4 regions of the Kocuria sp. CNJ-770 genome follow, and region 1 is predicted to be linked to each of the others. Evidence: riboswitches for the same ligand, from Rfam matches in the RefSeq annotation. Region 1 holds a riboswitch; each other region holds the start of a gene.
The links. Region 1 has a riboswitch for S-adenosylmethionine ahead of BJF77_RS18220 (bifunctional o-acetylhomoserine/o-acetylserine sulfhydrylase). Riboswitches for the same ligand answer to the same signal wherever they lie in the genome.
Positions count from the first base shown of each region.

Region 1 (3,940 bases):
ACTCCCGCAGCCCGGCCAGGTGGGCCGTGCGGGCCTCCGCGTACTCGTTCTCCGCGGTGAGGTGGGCGAGCACCTCCGGGGACTCCTTCGCCCGCATCCACTCGTAGGGATCGGAGAACAGGTGGCCGTGGAAGGTGCGCTCGGCGGGCTGCCGGCGGATCTGCGGGGGAAGAGCTGTCATGTGCCCATCCTAGGGAAGGCACCCCGCCCGCCGCTGGCCGGCCCGGGGGCGCGGCGCCGGCGAGGGGCCCGCGACCCGGCGGTCCGCCCGGGCGGTGCCAGAATGGCCGCATGAGCACCCCCGCGCACCTCGCCCCGCGCCCGCCGGCCTTCGGCTCCACCCGCGCCGACCTGTGGATGCAGGTGGTCCTCGTGCTGGGGGTCTCCCTGGGCGCCTCCGCGCTCTACGCGGTGCTCTCCCTGGCCGAGCAGCTGGCCCGCGGCCCGCTCTCGGAGGCGCAGGCCACGATGAACCCGCCGCTGAGCGTGCAGCCGCTGATCGACCTGCTGCGCCAGCTCACGGGCATCGGCCTGGACCTGGTCCCGGTGCTGCTGGCGCTGTACCTGCTCGCCGGCTCCGCCGGCGCGCTGGGCACGGTGCGGCGGCGGATCGGGCTCGACGCCCGGATGCCGGTCCCGGACCTCGGGCTGGGCACCGTCCTGTTCCTCGTCATGGGGCTGGGCACCCTGGCCCTCTACGCGGCCGGCCGCGCCCTGGGCCTCACCGCGGAGGTGACGACCTCCGGGCTGGCCGAGCACTGGTGGACGGTGCCGGTGCTGCTGCTCTCCGCGCTGCGCCACGCCCTGGTCGAGGAGGTGGTGGTGGTCGCGTTCCTGACCGACCGGCTCACCCGCATCGGCTGGCGCTGGCCGGTGGTGCTGGTGGTCACGGCGCTGTTCCGCGGCAGCTACCACCTCTACCAGGCATCGGGCCCTTCCTCGGCAACGTGGTGATGGGCCTGGTCTTCGCCGAGCTCTACCGGCGCACCGGGCGGGTCATGCCCCTCGTCGTCGCGCACTTCCTGCTGGACGCCGTGGGCTTCCTGGGCGTCGGCCGGCTGCTCGGCTGAGGCGGGCCCGCCGTGCGGGCCCGCCTCGGCCGGCGCCTCAGATCGTGACCAGCCCGTCGGGGGTGCCGAAGGACACCGAGAGCAGCCCGGGCGTGCCCTCCGGATAGCGCCACTCCACCGCCAGGTCCTCGAGCGCGGTCTCCACGGGCGCGCCCAGCCACTCGGCCACCCGCTCGGGCGCCCCGGCGATGCACATCCCGGCGAGGGCCACGTCGGTGATCCGCGCCTGGGACGGGTGCATCTCCGGGGCCGAGTCGAAGCGCACCATGAACGGCAGCTGGGGATCGGCGATCAGGCCCTTGACGCCGATCTGGTGCCACTCCAGGCACCGGCCGTCGGGGAAGACCCGGTGGCCGGGCACCGCGTGCCGGCCGAGGCGCTGCTCGAAGGGCGCGAGGTCGTCGACCTCGACGACCCAGCCCAGCCAGCCGCCGCCGGCCTCGGAGCGGGCGCGCACGGCCCGGCCGAACGGGGCCTTCTCCGCCGCGGGGTGCTCGAGGACCTCGACGACCTCGACGTACTGGTGGTTGGTGAGCGGAAGGATCATGTTGCGGGTGCCGAAACGGGGGTGCACCCCACCCTTGACCGGCTCGATCCCGAGCTGGTCGGCAATGCGCTCGGTGGTGGCCGTCAGGCCCTCCGGGCGGCAGGCGTAGGACACGTGGTCGACTCTCATGGGCTCATCGTGGCACCGTGTGACTTTCGTCTCCAAATCGGTCCCCGGCGGGGTGCTCCCCGGCCCGTCCGGCGCGTGCGCGGGGCGCTCGCCGCACCCCGGCTTGACGCCGTGTCGCCCGAATCCGGAGAATGCTGTCCAGGTCATGAGCGCCAGCGTCCAAGCCCCAGCTAGCTGGCCGGCAACCCTCCACCGCGGTGGGGTGCCCTGGGTGAAGACCGGGCTCCTCGCGACCGGCGAGCGAGCAAGCGCGGGTCCTCGGTGCCCGGCCGTCGCACGGCAGCACCACCACGGTCGGACACCGGACCCCTGACACCCGCAAGGAGTCTCCCGGCATGTCCGAGTCCACTGCTTCCACGGCCGACCGCACCGCGACCGCGCTGCCCACCCCCGAGCACCCGGCCGGCTGGTCGTTCGAGACCCAGCAGATCCACGCCGGCCAGCGCCCCGATCCGGTGACCGGCTCCCGCGCCCTGCCCATCCACCAGAGCACGTCCTTCGTCTTCCCCGACGCCCAGGCCGCTGCGGACCGCTTCGCGCTCGCGGAGCTGGGACCCATCTACACCCGCATCGGCAACCCGACCACGGAGGTCGTGGAGAACCGCATCAGCGCCCTGGAGGGCGGGGTGGGCGCCTGATGCTCAGCGCTGGGCAGTCGGCCACGACGTTCGCGGTGCTCAACCTCGCCGGGGCGGGGGACCACGTGGTGGCCAGCCCGAGCCTGTACGGCGGGACGTACAACCTCCTCAAGTTCACGCTGCCCAAGCTCGGCATCGAGACCACCTTCGTGACCGACCCGGACGACCCGGAGGCCTGGCGGCGGGCCGTGCGCCCGAACACCAAGGCGTTCTACGCCGAGACCATCCCGAACCCGCGCAACGACGTCCTCGACATCGAGACGGTCTCCGGGATCGCCCACGACCACGAGGTCCCGCTCATCGTGGACAACACGGTGGCGACCCCCTACCTCGTCCAGCCGTTCCGCTGGGGCGCGGACATCGTGGTGCACTCCGCCACGAAGTTCATGGGCGGGCACGGCACCGCGATCGGCGGCGTGATCGTGGACTCCGGCGCCTTCGACTTCGGCCGGTACCCGGAGCGCTTCCCCGGCTTCAACGAGCCCGACGAGTCCTACGGCGGGCTCGTTTACGCCCAGGCCCTCGGCGCGGAGGGCGCGTTCGGGGTCAACCTCTCCTACATCCTCAAGGCCCGGGTGCAGCTGCTGCGCGACCTCGGCTCGGCGATCTCCCCGTTCAACGCCTTCCTCATCGAGCAGGGCATCGAGACGCTGTCGCTGCGCATGGAGCGCCACGTGGCCAACGCCGGGGAGGTGGCCCGCTGGCTGGAGGCGCGGGAGGACGTCCGCTCGGTGAGCTGGGCGGGGCTGGAGTCCTCGCCCTGGCACGACCGGGCGCGCAAGTACGCGCCCCGCGGCGCCGGCTCCGTCCTCGGGTTCGTCCTCGAGGGCGGCCGGGCGGCCGGCGCGGCCTTCGTGGACGCCCTGACGCTGCACTCCAACGTGGCGAACATCGGCGACGTCCGCTCCCTGGTGATCCATCCCGCGTCCACCACGCACAGCCAGCTGCTGCCCGAGGAGCAGCTCGCGGCGGGGGTGGAGCCCGGCTTCGTGCGCCTGTCCGTGGGGCTGGAGAACGTCACGGACATCCTGGCGGACCTGGAGCAGGGCTTCGCCGCGGCCGCGGCCGGAGGGCAGGAGTGAGCGTGACGGTGCTGCGCGGCGCCGGCGCGGACGTGCGCGAGGACGGCGTGCCGCGGCACGCCGAGATCGGCACCCTGGAGCTGGAGTCCGGCTTCCGGCTGCCGGAGGTCCGGATCGCCTACGAGACCTGGGGCGTGCTCGCCCCGGACGGCTCCAACGCGGTGCTCGTGGAGCACGCCCTGACCGGGGACACCCACGTCGCCGCCGGGAGGGCCCGGCCCGGGGCCCCGGAGGCGCGGCGCCGCGCCGCCGAGAGCGGCGGCTGGTGGGACGGCCTGGTCGGCCCCGGCGCCGCCATCGACACCGACCGCTACTTCGTGGTGTGCGCCAACATCGTGGGCGGCTGCTACGGCTCCACGGGACCGTCCACCCCGGCCCCGGCCGAGGTGGACCCCGAGCGCCGGCCCTGGGGCTCCCGCTTCCCCCTGGTCACCGTGCGGGACTCCGTGCGCGCGGAGGCCGCCCTGGCCGACG
Region 1 is NZ_MKJW01000155.1:34,646-38,585, forward strand. It holds gene BJF77_RS18205 (S9 family peptidase) at 1-181, opposite strand, end outside; partial or broken gene BJF77_RS18210 (CPBP family intramembrane glutamic endopeptidase) at 292-1,070, shown strand; gene BJF77_RS18215 (VOC family protein) at 1,108-1,746, opposite strand; SAM riboswitch class IV at 1,888-2,003, shown strand; partial or broken gene BJF77_RS18220 (bifunctional o-acetylhomoserine/o-acetylserine sulfhydrylase) at 2,082-3,466, shown strand; gene BJF77_RS18225 (homoserine O-acetyltransferase) at 3,463-3,940, shown strand, end outside.

Region 2 (3,940 bases), on a different contig from region 1:
GGCGGGGGAGGAAGAGCCTAGGGAGTTCATCACCGCCCATCTTCCCACGCCTCCGGGGCCCGGGCCGAGGCTTCACGGGGCCTTCACCGGCGGGCCACGTGCCGCTCCCCCGGCGGACGCCCGTGCCGGGAAGGCTCGGCGCCATGAGAGTCGCCGTGGTCGCCGAACAGTTCCTCCCCCACCTCAACGGTGTCACCCACTCGGTCCTGCGGGTGGTCGAGCAGCTGAGCGCCCGCGGGCACGACGTCGTGGTCCTGGCGCCCTCCTACGACCCCGCGCCGCTCGGGCGCCTCGCCGAGGACGTCGTCGAGGGCCTCGACGGCGTGCCGGTGCACCGGCTGCCGGCCCTGCCGCTCACCGGCTATCCCGACGTGCGCGTGGCCGGCGGCACCGTGGCCCGGGTGCGCCGGCACCTGGAGCGGTTCCGCCCCGACGTCGTCCACGTCGCCTCCCCGTTCGTCCTCGGCCGGCGGGCGATCCTCGCGGCCCAGCAGCTCGGCGTGCCGGCCGTGGCCGTGTACCAGACGGACGTGCCCGGCTACGCGGCGAAGTACGGAGCGCCCTTCCTCGAGCAGCTCCTGTGGGGGCACGTGCGGAGCATGCACAACGCCGCGGCCCTGACCCTCGCCCCCTCCTCCTCGGCGGTGGCGCAGCTCACCGCGCACGGGGTGCGCGACGTGCACCTGTGGCGGCGCGGCGTGGACACCGCCCGCTTCTGCCCGCGGCACCGCGACGAGCGGTGGCGGGCGGAGGTCGCGGGCGGCCGCCGGATCGTGGGCTACGTGGGCCGGATCGCCCCGGAGAAGCAGGTCGAGGACCTCGCCGCGGTCGCGGACCTGCCCGGCACCCGCCTCGTCGTGGTGGGGTCCGGGCCGGAGGAGGAGGCGCTGCGGCGCCGCCTGCCGGACGCGCACTTCACGGGTCGCCGCTCCGGGGCCGAGCTCGCCCGCATCATGGCCTCCCTCGACGTGTTCGTGCACCCGGGCGAGTTCGAGACCTTCTGCCAGACCGTGCAGGAGGCCATGGCCTCGGGGGTGCCGGTGGTGGCCACGGGCCGGGGTGGTCCGGTGGATCTCGTCGACTCCTCCCGCACCGGCTGGCTCTACCCGCCGGGGGACCTCGCGGCGCTGCGCGGGCACGTGGCCGACCTGCTCGGCGACGAGGCGAAGCGGGCCGCCTTCGGGGCCGCCGCGCACGCCGCCGTGCAGGGCCGGACCTGGGACGTGCTGGTCGGGCAGCTGATGGAGCACTACGACCGGGCCGTGGCCCTGGGCGCCCGCGGCCCGCGCCACCGCCGGACCGTCTGAGGCCTATCCCCGGGCGGGGACCGCGTCCAGCACGGGCACGCCCGTGCCGGCGTACCGTCCGGGCTCGGCGCTGAGCACCGTCAGCCCGTGCACCAGGGCGGTGGCCGCGGTCAGACCGGCCACCGGGTCGGCCGTCCCCGCGGCGCCGAGAGCGCCCCACGCCCGGCTCACCGCGGCGTCCACGGGGAGCACACGGTCCGGGAAGCGCGCTTCCAGCTGCTCGGTCCACGGCGTCTCGTCGGGCCGGTCCGACAGCAGCTCCCCCAGCACCAAGGCGGACAGGAACAGCCGCCGGTGGCCGTGCCGGCGCAGGGCGGCGGTCAGCTCGGGCGCGCGCTCCGGGGTGCGCACGCCGAGCAGCACGGAGCGGTCCAGGAGCAGGTCCATGGCGTGGATCCTCCGCCGGTCCTCAGGCCGCGGCGGCGAGGCGGCCGCGGACGGGCGCCAGCAGGAAGTCCACGAACTCCGTGCGCGCCTGAACCACCCGGGCGTAGTCGTCGATGCTCATCGCCGCGCAGCCGAGCACGGCCGGAGCCTCGGGAACGGGGGCGGGCCCACCCGGACGGGCGGCGACGACGGTGGGAAGGGCGTCTGACATGACCAGGATCCTTCGGGCGCTCTTGCTCGCAGCGGGTGCCGCCACGGCGGCGATGCGAGCCGCTTCGTCATCCGAACCACCCGTGAACATGGGGTTGGTGCCCGGTCTAGTCGGAGCTTGGCGACCGGATCTCTTGAAGCTGCCCCCATTCAACCACATCCTCCCCGCCGGGTCCCGCCCGGCCGGTGGGGCCGGGCGTGTGAGCCGACCTTCCCCGTCCCGTCACCGCGGCGACACCTCGCCGACACATCGTTGCGCTGGAATGGGCTTCGAGTACCCGGGCGGCCCCGGCATTGCGGCCGACATCACGGTTCGGTCACACAAGTCATGGCCGTCTTGCCGGTCTGTCGGAGGCGCGGGGTAGCCTGGATCTGCTTCTCGAGATGCGGCATCCGCGTGCTCGACGGAGGGCGCACCGCCTTCCGGAGGGACCGCGGAGGGGCTCCGACCCGCTGTGCGCCAACCCGATGTTCCCGGGTGGATCGGATGACGAAGCGGCGGGCAACGGCATCGGATGCCCGCAAGAACGTCAGGAGAAAACATGACCATGTCCGAAGAAAGAATCACTTCCACCACCGATCAGCGGGAGGAATGGGTCGACGTCACCGTCACCGCCCTCCCCGATCTGCACCTCGTCCGGATCACCTCGACGGACGGCGACGTGCAGGAGTACCTCAGCGCGGAGGCCGACGACCTCGCCGCCGCGGCCGAGCACACGGCGGGCACCGCGCAATGGTGCGCCAAGTACCGCCAGCTCCTCGTCCCCGGCGCCCTGGCCGCGACCGGGCGGCACCCGTTCTTCAAGCTCCACCCCGCGTCCCTCCCGCTGTCGGCGTAGTCGGCGGGCCGGACACGACGAAGGCCGCAGCCCGATGGGCTGCGGCCTTCGTCGTGCGGTCGGCGCCACGGCGCCGGACGTCCGGGAGCCGCCGTCGCGCGTGCGGCGCCGTGGCCCTCGGCGGAGCGGCTCCCGCGGCGCGGCGGCTCACTCCAGGCCGTAGTCCCCGGCCGAGCCCCAGCCCTCCCCCGCCTCGTCGGCGGAGCCGTCCAGCTCCCACTCGCAGACCTCGAGCTCGAAGGGCACGGAGACGTCGAGCTCGGCGTCGGAGACGCGGTTCACCACGAAGGGGTCCTCCTCGTCCGGCGGACGGGACGAAACGGGTCCGGTCATGCGAGCTCCTCCCGGTCGGCGACGGCACGAGATCCGACGGCACGACATCCGGCGGCGCGGCACCCACCGGCGCCGCGTGCGAGAGTCCGCAGGCTGTTGCCGGCGGAACGACAGAACCGCCGCCGGGCGCAGGCCCGGCGGCGGTTCTGGACGATCAACGGGCCCGTGAGCCCTTCGAGGAGAACGTCAGGAGATGACGGTGATGTTCGCGGCCTGGGGGCCCTTGGGGCCGTCCTGGGTCTCGAACTCGACGCGGTCGTTCTCGTTCAGGGAGCGGAAGCCGCCCGAGTTGATCGCGGAGAAGTGGGCGAAGACGTCCTTGGAGCCGTCCTCGGGGGTGATGAAGCCGAAGCCCTTGTCAGCGTTGAACCACTTGACGATACCGGTAGTCATGGTGAGACCTGATCTTTCGTGAGATGAACGTTTCCCGACGTTCGAGAAACACAAGAGTTGTGATGCGTGGAAAACGTCTTCTCAGAAAAACTGCTGCACCCGGATGGGCCGAACTGCTTGAAATACAAAAACGACAACCTCAACAACTTCGCTCCACTGTACACGAGTTCCGGCGCCCCGCCACCCCGGTGCGGGGCGCCGGACGCGGCCGCCGGCTCCGGCCGGCGGCGTGCCGCTCAGCCCGCGAGCAGCTCGTCGGCGATCGCGCGCACCCGCGCCCGCTCCTGCGGGTCCGGGGGGAAGACGTCGGCGGCGTCGGCGAACCACACGCCGTCGGCCAGCAGACGCACGGCCAGCAGACGGGTGCGCTGCTCGACGGGCAGGTCGTCGGGGAGGTCCACCCAGGGGGCGATCCGCTCCACCCAGTGCTTCTTCAGCTTGGCCCGCAGCCGCTGGTCGGTGAGCATCACG
Region 2 is NZ_MKJW01000161.1:4,173-8,112, reverse strand. It holds partial or broken gene BJF77_RS18700 (DUF6350 family protein) at 1-30, opposite strand, end outside; gene BJF77_RS18695 (glycosyltransferase family 1 protein) at 144-1,307, shown strand; gene BJF77_RS18690 (PIN domain-containing protein) at 1,311-1,694, opposite strand; gene BJF77_RS18685 (hypothetical protein) at 1,717-1,905, opposite strand; SAM riboswitch class IV at 1,919-2,044, opposite strand; SAM riboswitch class IV at 2,325-2,438, shown strand; gene BJF77_RS18680 (hypothetical protein) at 2,453-2,743, shown strand; gene BJF77_RS18675 (hypothetical protein) at 2,891-3,076, opposite strand; gene BJF77_RS18670 (cold-shock protein) at 3,263-3,469, opposite strand; gene BJF77_RS18665 (TetR/AcrR family transcriptional regulator) at 3,706-3,940, opposite strand, start outside.
Region 2: linked by a shared signal. The riboswitch ahead of BJF77_RS18680 (hypothetical protein) and the one ahead of BJF77_RS18220 (bifunctional o-acetylhomoserine/o-acetylserine sulfhydrylase) in region 1 are both predicted to bind S-adenosylmethionine.

Region 3 (3,940 bases), on a different contig from region 1:
GCCGATCCCCCACGGGGCGAGCACCCGGGTGATCAGCCGGTTGGTGCCGCCGTAGCCGTCGGCGCCGAGCACCACGTGCTCGCCCGGGCGCAGCACCGCCCGCAGCAGCGCGTCCTCGGCGGCGATCCCGGAGGCGAAGGCGAACGCGCGCTCGCCGTGCTCCAGGGCCGCGAGCTGCTCCTCGAAGCCGTTGCGGGTGGGGTTGGAGCCGCGGCTGTACTCGTGGCCGGCGCGCAGGACGTTGATCCCGTCCTGGGCGAAGGTGGAGGTCTGGTAGACCGGCGGGATGACGGCCCCGGTCAGGGGGTCGGGCTGCTGGCCGGCGTGGACGGCGGTGGTGGTGAAGCCGCGGCGGCGGGTGGTGACGGTCTGGCTCATGGTGGGGCTCACTTCCGGAGGGTCGAAACGGTCTCGAGCACGGCGTCGAGGGCCTGGCCGAGGTCGGCCACGAGGTCCTGGGGCGCCTCGAGGCCGATCGAGAGCCGGACGGTGGTCTCGGCGATCCCGCCGGCCCGGCGCTGCTCGGGCGTGAGCCGGCAGTGGGTCATCGCGGCCGGGTGGGCCACGAGGCTGCGGGTGTCGCCGATGTTGGCGACCAGCTTGAACAGTTGCAGCCCGTCGATGAAGGGGCCCACGGCGGCGTCCGGGGCGGCGAGGTCGAAGGAGAACACGGAGCCGGTGCCGCGGGGGAAGTCCCGGGCCGCGATCCCGGCCCCGGGGTCCCCCGGCAGCCCGGGGTGGTGCACGCGCGCGACGGCGGGGTGGCCGACGAGGAACTCGGCCACGGTCAGCGCCGAGGCCGTGTGCCGGGCCACCCGCAGGTCGAGGGTCTCGGTGCCCTGCAGGATCTGGCTGGCGTTGAACGGGGACAGCGTGGTGCCGAGGTCGTGCACGTACTTGGCCCGGACCAGGTGCAGGTAGGGGCTGGCGCCGGCGCACTTGTCGAGCAGGCTCTGCCCGCCCCAGCGGGCGCGGGCGCGGGTGAACTGGGGCCACCGCGCAGGCTCGGCGGACCAGTCGAACGTCCCGCCGTCCACGACCGCCCCGGCGAGGGCGTTGCCGTGGCCGCCGAGGAACTTGGTGGCCGAGTGCACCACGATGTCCGCGCCCTTCTCCAGCGGCCGGTACAGCGCCGGGGAGGCGAGGGTGTTGTCGACGACGACGGGCACCCGCGCCGCCCGGGCGACGTCGGCGATCCCGGGCAGGTCCGGCAGCGTGGCCAGCGGGTTGCCGATGGACTCGAGCAGGAAGGCCCGGGTGTCGGGGCGCACGGCCGCGGCCCAGGCGCCGGGTGCGGTGGGGTCCACGAAGTCGACCTCGACGCCGTGGTCGGCCAGCGAGTCGGTGAGCAGGTCCACGGTCCCGCCGTAGAGCTTCTCGGAGGCGACCAGGTGCTTGTCCTCCCCCTGGCCCAGCAGGGCCAGCAGGGCCACGGCCACCGCGGACTGCCCGGAGCCGGTGGCCACGGCGCCCGCCCCGCCCTCGAGGTCGCTGATCCGCTGCTCGAGCACGGCGACCGTGGGGTTGCCGGTGCGGGTGTAGGTGAAGCCGGCGCGGGTCTGGGCGAACATCTGCCGGGCGGCCTCGTAGTCCGGGAACTCGAAGGCGGCGCTCTGGTAGATCGGCACCGTGAGGGTGCGCTGCCCGGGGTCGTGGTCGGCGCCGGCGTGGATCTGCCGGGTCGAGAGGTCGTGATCGGTCACGGGGAGGGACATGGCGCGGCTCCTGTGCACGTGCTCTTACCCGCACCGGTCACCCGCTGCGGGGCAGCGGGGATGCAGGCCGCTTCCTCATCCGAACCACCCGATGAGCATGGGGTTGGTGCGCGACCCAGTCGGAGCTTGGCAGTCGCGTCTCGTGAAGCTGGGACCACACTATGCGCGGGGCGGGCCGGCGCCGTTCCGCGACCCAAGATGACGTCCGTGACGGATCGTGACGCCGCTCGTGACGCCCCCCGGTGACGCCCCCGGTGGCGCCCTCTGTGAGCCCCGGCGCTCCCGGGGCCCCGGCGGGTCACGCCCGGGTGTCGATGTCCTCGAAGATCAGGAACGTCTGGGTGTCCACCACGCCGGGCAGCTGCTGGATGTGCTCGAAGATCACCTGCCGCAGGTGCACCGTGTCCACGGCGCGCACCAGCAGCATGACGTCGAAGTTGCCGCCCACCAGGGCGATGTGGTGCACGGCCGGGATGGCCCGCAGCTGCGCGCACAGCTCCCGCCAGGTGTTCTGCTGGAGCTTCAGCGTCACATAGGCCGAGGCCTGCAGCCCGGCGCGCACCGGGTCGATCACGGTGCTGAAGCGCAGGATCACCCCCTCGTCGCGCAGCCGGTTGATGCGGGCGTAGGCGTGGGCGCGGGAGACGTGCACGGCCGCGGCGATCGCGGTCACCGACTGCCGGGCGTCCCGGGAGAGCTCGGCGAGGATCTTCCGGTCGGTCTCGTCCAGCGGGACGGGGGTCGAGGGCACGGCGGGGCTCCTTCGGGGCGGGACGGGAGGGCGGGCAGCGGTGTCGGACGAATGCGTGTGCGCCACGCCACAGTAAAACATTTCGTCCACGAGGACAGCACCGATGCCCGCAGGATTCTGGACTTTCCCGCACCGCTGGATACGAACCGTCGGTTCTTCTCATACTGGGCGGACAGAACTTCAGCGGCCTTCCTGCCTCCCCGCGTCCGCACCAGGACCGGGGACCGACCGAGGGGACACCATGAGCCAGACCGTCGAGACCCCCGAGGACCCGATCCTCCGGGCCTCCCAGACCTTCGGCATCACGCCGGAGCAGTACATGCTCCCGGCGCGCGGCGAGATCCGGATGGTGGACCCCACCGGCCGGCTGCTGCCGGCCGAGGAGCAGGGCACCGAGCCCGGCCACGAGTACCCGCTGCCCGCGGGGGACGTGCTGCTGGGCGCCTACGAGAAGCTGGTGGTCGGCCGCCGGGTCAACGACCAGAACTCCGCGCTGGTGCGCCAGGGCCGGATGGCCGTCTATCCCTCCAGCCACGGGCAGGAGGCCTGCCAGGTGGCGGCGGCCCTGTGCCTGCGGGAGGGCGACTGGCTGTTCCCCACCTACCGGGACACCGTGGCCGTGATGACCAAGGGCGTGCGGCCCATGGACGTGATGTCGATCTTCCGCGGCGAGTGGCACGGCGGCTACGACCCCCACGAGCACCACGTCGGCATCCAGTCGACCCCGCTGACCACCCAGCTGCTGCACGCGGTGGGCGTGGCCCACGCCGCGAAGCTGCGCGGTGAGGACACCGTGGTCCTGGCCATGTGCGGCGACGGCGCCACGAGCGAGGGCGACTTCCACGAGGCCCTCAACTTCGCCGCCGTGTTCAAGCTGCCGGTCGTGTTCTTCGTGCAGAACAACGGCTACGCGATCTCCGTGCCCCTGTCCCAGCAGTCGGCCGCCCCGAGCCTCGCCCACAAGGCGGTCGGCTACGGCATGGCCGGGGAGCGGGTGGACGGCAACGACCTGGTGGCCCTGCTCGCCACGCTGGGCCGCGCCGTGGACCTGGCGCGCTCGGAGTCCGAGCCCCTCCTCGTGGAGGCCCACACCTACCGCATGCAGGCGCACACCAACGCCGACGACGCGACCCGCTACCGCGACGACGCGGAGGTGCAGGAGTGGATCGCCAAGGACCCCGTGACCCGGATGCGCGCCTACCTGGCCGGGGAGGGACTGCTCGACGACGCGGCCGAGCAGCGCATCGCCGCCGCCGCCGAGGACGTCGCCGCGGCGCTGCGCGACGGCATGAACGCCGACGTGCAGGTCGACCCGCGCGAGCTCTTCCGCCACGTCTACACCGAGCAGACCCCGCAGCTCGACGAGCAGGAGCAGTTCCTCGCCGCCGAGCTCGCCCGAGAGGAGACCGCACAGTGAGCACCCTCCAGGCCCCCGCCCCGTCCGGGCGGACCCCGGCCGTCAAGCCGGCCACCT
Region 3 is NZ_MKJW01000100.1:160,562-164,501, reverse strand. It holds gene BJF77_RS11495 (cystathionine gamma-synthase) at 1-378, opposite strand, end outside; gene BJF77_RS11490 (O-acetylhomoserine aminocarboxypropyltransferase/cysteine synthase family protein) at 387-1,715, opposite strand; SAM riboswitch class IV at 1,731-1,863, opposite strand; gene BJF77_RS11485 (Lrp/AsnC family transcriptional regulator) at 2,014-2,466, opposite strand; gene BJF77_RS11480 (thiamine pyrophosphate-dependent enzyme) at 2,708-3,883, shown strand; gene BJF77_RS11475 (alpha-ketoacid dehydrogenase subunit beta) at 3,880-3,940, shown strand, end outside.
Region 3: linked by a shared signal. The riboswitch ahead of BJF77_RS11490 (O-acetylhomoserine aminocarboxypropyltransferase/cysteine synthase family protein) and the one ahead of BJF77_RS18220 (bifunctional o-acetylhomoserine/o-acetylserine sulfhydrylase) in region 1 are both predicted to bind S-adenosylmethionine.

Region 4 (3,940 bases), on a different contig from region 1:
GGGCATGACCGCCGGCAGCTGCACCGTGGTGAGCAGCCGCAGCCCGTGCACCCCGAAGGCCCGGGCCGCCTCGAGCAGGTTGCGGTCCACGTGCTGCAGGGCCGCCGAGACGGTGGTGTAGACGGGGAAGAACGCCCCGATCGCCACCAGCGTCACCTTGGAGTCCTCGCCGAGGCCGATCCACAGCAGCAGCAGCGGCACCCAGGCCAGCGAGGGCACCGCGCGGAAGGCGCCGATCGTGGGGCCCACCAGCGCGGAGCCCCGGCGGGAGAGCCCGATGAAGGAGCCCGCCGCCAGGCCCAGCCCGGCGCCGATCAGGAAGCCGATGAGCACCCGCTGGGTGGAGATGCCCACGTGCGTCCACAGCTCGCCCCGGGACAGGAGGTCGGCGCCCGCGGCCAGGACCGTCAGCGGGGCGGGCAGCTGGACGGGGCTGAAGACGCCCGCGGTGGACACCACGTGCCACAGCACCAGCAGCGCCGCGGGCAGGAGCAGGCCGAGCCCCGCGCGCAGCAGGGGACGGCGGCGGGGCTCCGCGACGGCGGCGGGCGCGTCGCCCGGGTCGTCGGCGTGGACGGCCGGCTCGGCGCCGACGACCTGCTCGGCGCCGGCGCGGTCGGTGCGGACGGCCTCCCCGGACGGGCTCAGCGGCGACGTCACTGCCCGGCCTCCGCGCCCTCGGCGGCTTCGGCCACGCGGGCGGCGTCGGCGTCCTCGGCGTAGGAGCTCTCCACGAGGCCGGCCAGGGCCTCGTCGATCTGCTCCTGGCCGGACACGTCACCGGAGTCCACGAAGATCGGGCCGACCTTCTCGAGCACGGCAAGCTGCTGCTCGCCGGGCACGTGGTCGATGTCCAGGTGGGTGCGCTCGAGCACCTGCTCGGCCACGGACAGCTCGATCCCGGCCGCGTCGGCCAGCAGCTGCGCGGTCTCCTCCGGGTGGGCCAGCGCCCAGTCCCGGGCGTAGGCGTAGACGTCCACCACGGTCTGCGCCGCCTCGGGCTGCTCCTCGAGGAAGTTCTCGTGCGCGTTGAGGAAGCCGTAGGTGTTGAAGTCCACGTTGCGGTAGAACAGCTCGGCGCCGTTCTGCTCCGCGGCGGCCATGATCGGGTCCAGCCCGGCCCAGGCGTCCACCTGGCCGTTCTCCAGCGCCGAGCGCCCGTCGGCGTGCTGCAGGTTCTGGATCGTGACGTCGGCCGGGTCCACCCCGCCCTCCTCGAGGGCCTGGAGCAGGAAGAAGTAGGGGTCGGTGCCCTTGGTGGCGGCCACGGTGCGGCCCTCGAGGTCGGCCACGGACTCCACCCCGGTGCCCGGGGTGGTGACGAGCGCGGACCACTCCGGCTGCGAGTACAGGTCGATCACCTTGATCGGGGTGTCGTTGCTGCGGGCCAGCAGCGCCGCGGAACCGGCGGTGGAGCCGACGTCGACCGCCTCGGCGCGCAGCGCCTCGTTGGCCTTGTTCGAGCCCGCGGACTGCACCCACTCGACCTCGGTGCCCTCCTCGGCGAAGGCGGCCTCGAGCCAGCCCTTCTCCTTGATCACCACGGAGAGCGGGTTGTAGGTGGCCCAGTCGACCGTGATCTTCTCGGCGGCCTGGGCCCCGCCGGAGCCCTCCCCGGCCATGCACCCGGTCAGGGACAGGGCCAGGACGGCGGCCAGGGCGGGAATCGTGCGGGCGGGGCGCGGGGACAGCGGCATGGTGGGGCCTTTCGTGGTGGGGTGGGCGTGCCGGGCGGACCCGGCGCGGCGCAGGGCCGCGCCGCACCCGGGGGAGCGGGGCGGGATCAGCGGGTCGCGGGGTGGTGGGCGTCGACGCCCAGGTGGCCGAGCAGCTGCACCCGCAGCTCGGCGAGGACCTCGGAGGCCCGGTCCCGGGGACGGTCGCCGGGCACGGAGAGCACCGTGCTGATCGACGCGGGGGCGGTCGGGCCGGTGCGGCCCAGGACCACGATCCGGTCGGCCAGCTGCAGCGCCTCGTCGACGTCGTGGGTCACCAGCAGCACGGTGGTCGGCTGCGCGGCGTGGACGGTGAGCAGCAGGTCCTGCATCCGCAGCCGGGTCAGGGCGTCGAGGGCGCCGAAGGGCTCGTCGAGCAGCAGCACACCGGGGTTGCGGGCCAGCGCCCGGGCCAGCGATGCGCGCTGGGCCATGCCGCCCGAGATCGCCCGGGGACGGTGGTGGGCGTGGGCGGTCAGCCCGACCAGGCGCAGCAGGTCGTCGATCACGGCGTCGGCCTCGGCCCGGCCCAGCCCGGAGGGCAGGCCCAGGCGGACGTTCTCGCGCACGGAGCGCCACGGGAGCAGCCGCGGCTCCTGGAAGGCCACCGCACAGCGCGGGTCGATCCCGGAGACGGGTGTGCCGTCGATGAGCACCCGGCCCGCCGAGGCGGTGTCGAGGCCGGCGGCGGCCCGCAGCAGCGTGGACTTGCCGCAGCCGGAGGGCCCCAGGATCGCGAGGACCTCCCCGGGGCGGACCGTGACGTCGACGTCGTGCAGGACGTGGTGGCTGTGCCCGCCGGACGGGAAGGCCTTGCCGACGTGCTCGAAGGCCACCGAGTAGGCGCGCTTCGTGGTGGCCGGTGCGGTGGCGGCGGTGGACGGTGCAGAGCCCAGCAGAGACGTGCCCATGATCAACTCCATCGGTCCTGGCATTAGCACCTCGCACGGGGATCGGACGGATCCGTGCCGGTTGCTGCGACGTCGACGAGCCAGGTCTCTCAGCCGCTCCGGATGGTTACGGCCCCATTGAACGTGCTCCGCGGGTCGCGTGGCAAATCGCGCCGCGGGCCGTCATGGTCGAAAACGGTGGCACGTCGGGCCCTCGTGCCGCACCATGGACCCATGACGAGCCGGCACACCTCGACCCGGGCGGACCTGGTCCGCGACGCCTGCACGGCGTTCGCGGCGGTCCTCGACGGGCTCGGTGACGACGACTCCTGGGCGCCCACCGGCTGCCGCGGGTGGTCGGTGCGGGACCTCGCCCACCACTGCGCCGCGGACGCGGTGCGCGGGCTGGTCGCCCTGCACACGCCCACCACGGCCCGCCCGGACCGGGACGCCGCGACCTACTGGGCGTACCGGGGCGCGGATGCCGCGGCCGCCGCCGAGGTCCGGCGCCGCACCCGGGCCGCGGCGAGCCTGTACCCGGACTGGGAGGAGCTGCGGGGGCACTACCGGGAGTCGGCACGGGCGCTCGTGCACGCGGCGGAGCACTGCCGGCCCGGCGGGACGGTCCGCACCCAGGGCCACGTGCTCCGCGTGGACGACCTCCTGAGCACCCTGGCGGTGGAGGCCACGGTGCACCACCTGGACCTCATCGAGCACCTGGAGGGCTGCCCGGGGCCTGCGGTGGACGGGCTCGCCGAGGTCCGCCGGGTCCTCATCGACCTGTGGGAGCGGGAGCCGCCCGAGCACTGGAGCGACGAGCACTTCGCCCGGGTGGGCACCGGCCGGGCGGCCCTGCCCGCCCAGGACCGGGCCCAGCTGGGCCCGGAAGCAGACCTCCTCCCCTCTTCTCCTGACCTCCGCCCCCCCGCCGAGGTTGCACGTGTCGGCGTCCCGCGGCCGGTGGCCGGGACCTGCAATCTCGGGACACGGTGGGGCGCGATCGGGGCGAGCGGGGCGGGTCCGTGCCAGGGTGGGGGCATGAGCCGCAACGATCCCGCCGTGATCGACCGCCTGATGACACAGCCCGGACGCTGGGCCGTGGTGGGGCTGACCGGGAACACGGCCCGGCCCGCGCACTCGGTCGCGAAGCGCATCCGGGACGACCTCGGCATGACGATCGTCCCGGTCAACCCGAAGGGCGAGGTGGTGCACGGGGAGCCCGGCTTCCGCACGCTCGCCGAGGTCCCGGGGCCGATCGACGTGGTGGACTGCTTCGTCAACTCCCGCCGCGTCGGAGCGGTCGTGGACCAGGCCGTCGCCGCCGGCGCGAGGGCC
Region 4 is NZ_MKJW01000099.1:2,159-6,098, reverse strand. It holds gene BJF77_RS10580 (ABC transporter permease) at 1-660, opposite strand, end outside; gene BJF77_RS10575 (aliphatic sulfonate ABC transporter substrate-binding protein) at 657-1,697, opposite strand; gene BJF77_RS10570 (ABC transporter ATP-binding protein) at 1,784-2,626, opposite strand; SAM riboswitch class I at 2,632-2,735, opposite strand; partial or broken gene BJF77_RS10565 (maleylpyruvate isomerase N-terminal domain-containing protein) at 2,729-3,301, shown strand; gene BJF77_RS10560 (CoA-binding protein) at 3,644-3,940, shown strand, end outside.
Region 4: linked by a shared signal. The riboswitch ahead of BJF77_RS10570 (ABC transporter ATP-binding protein) and the one ahead of BJF77_RS18220 (bifunctional o-acetylhomoserine/o-acetylserine sulfhydrylase) in region 1 are both predicted to bind S-adenosylmethionine.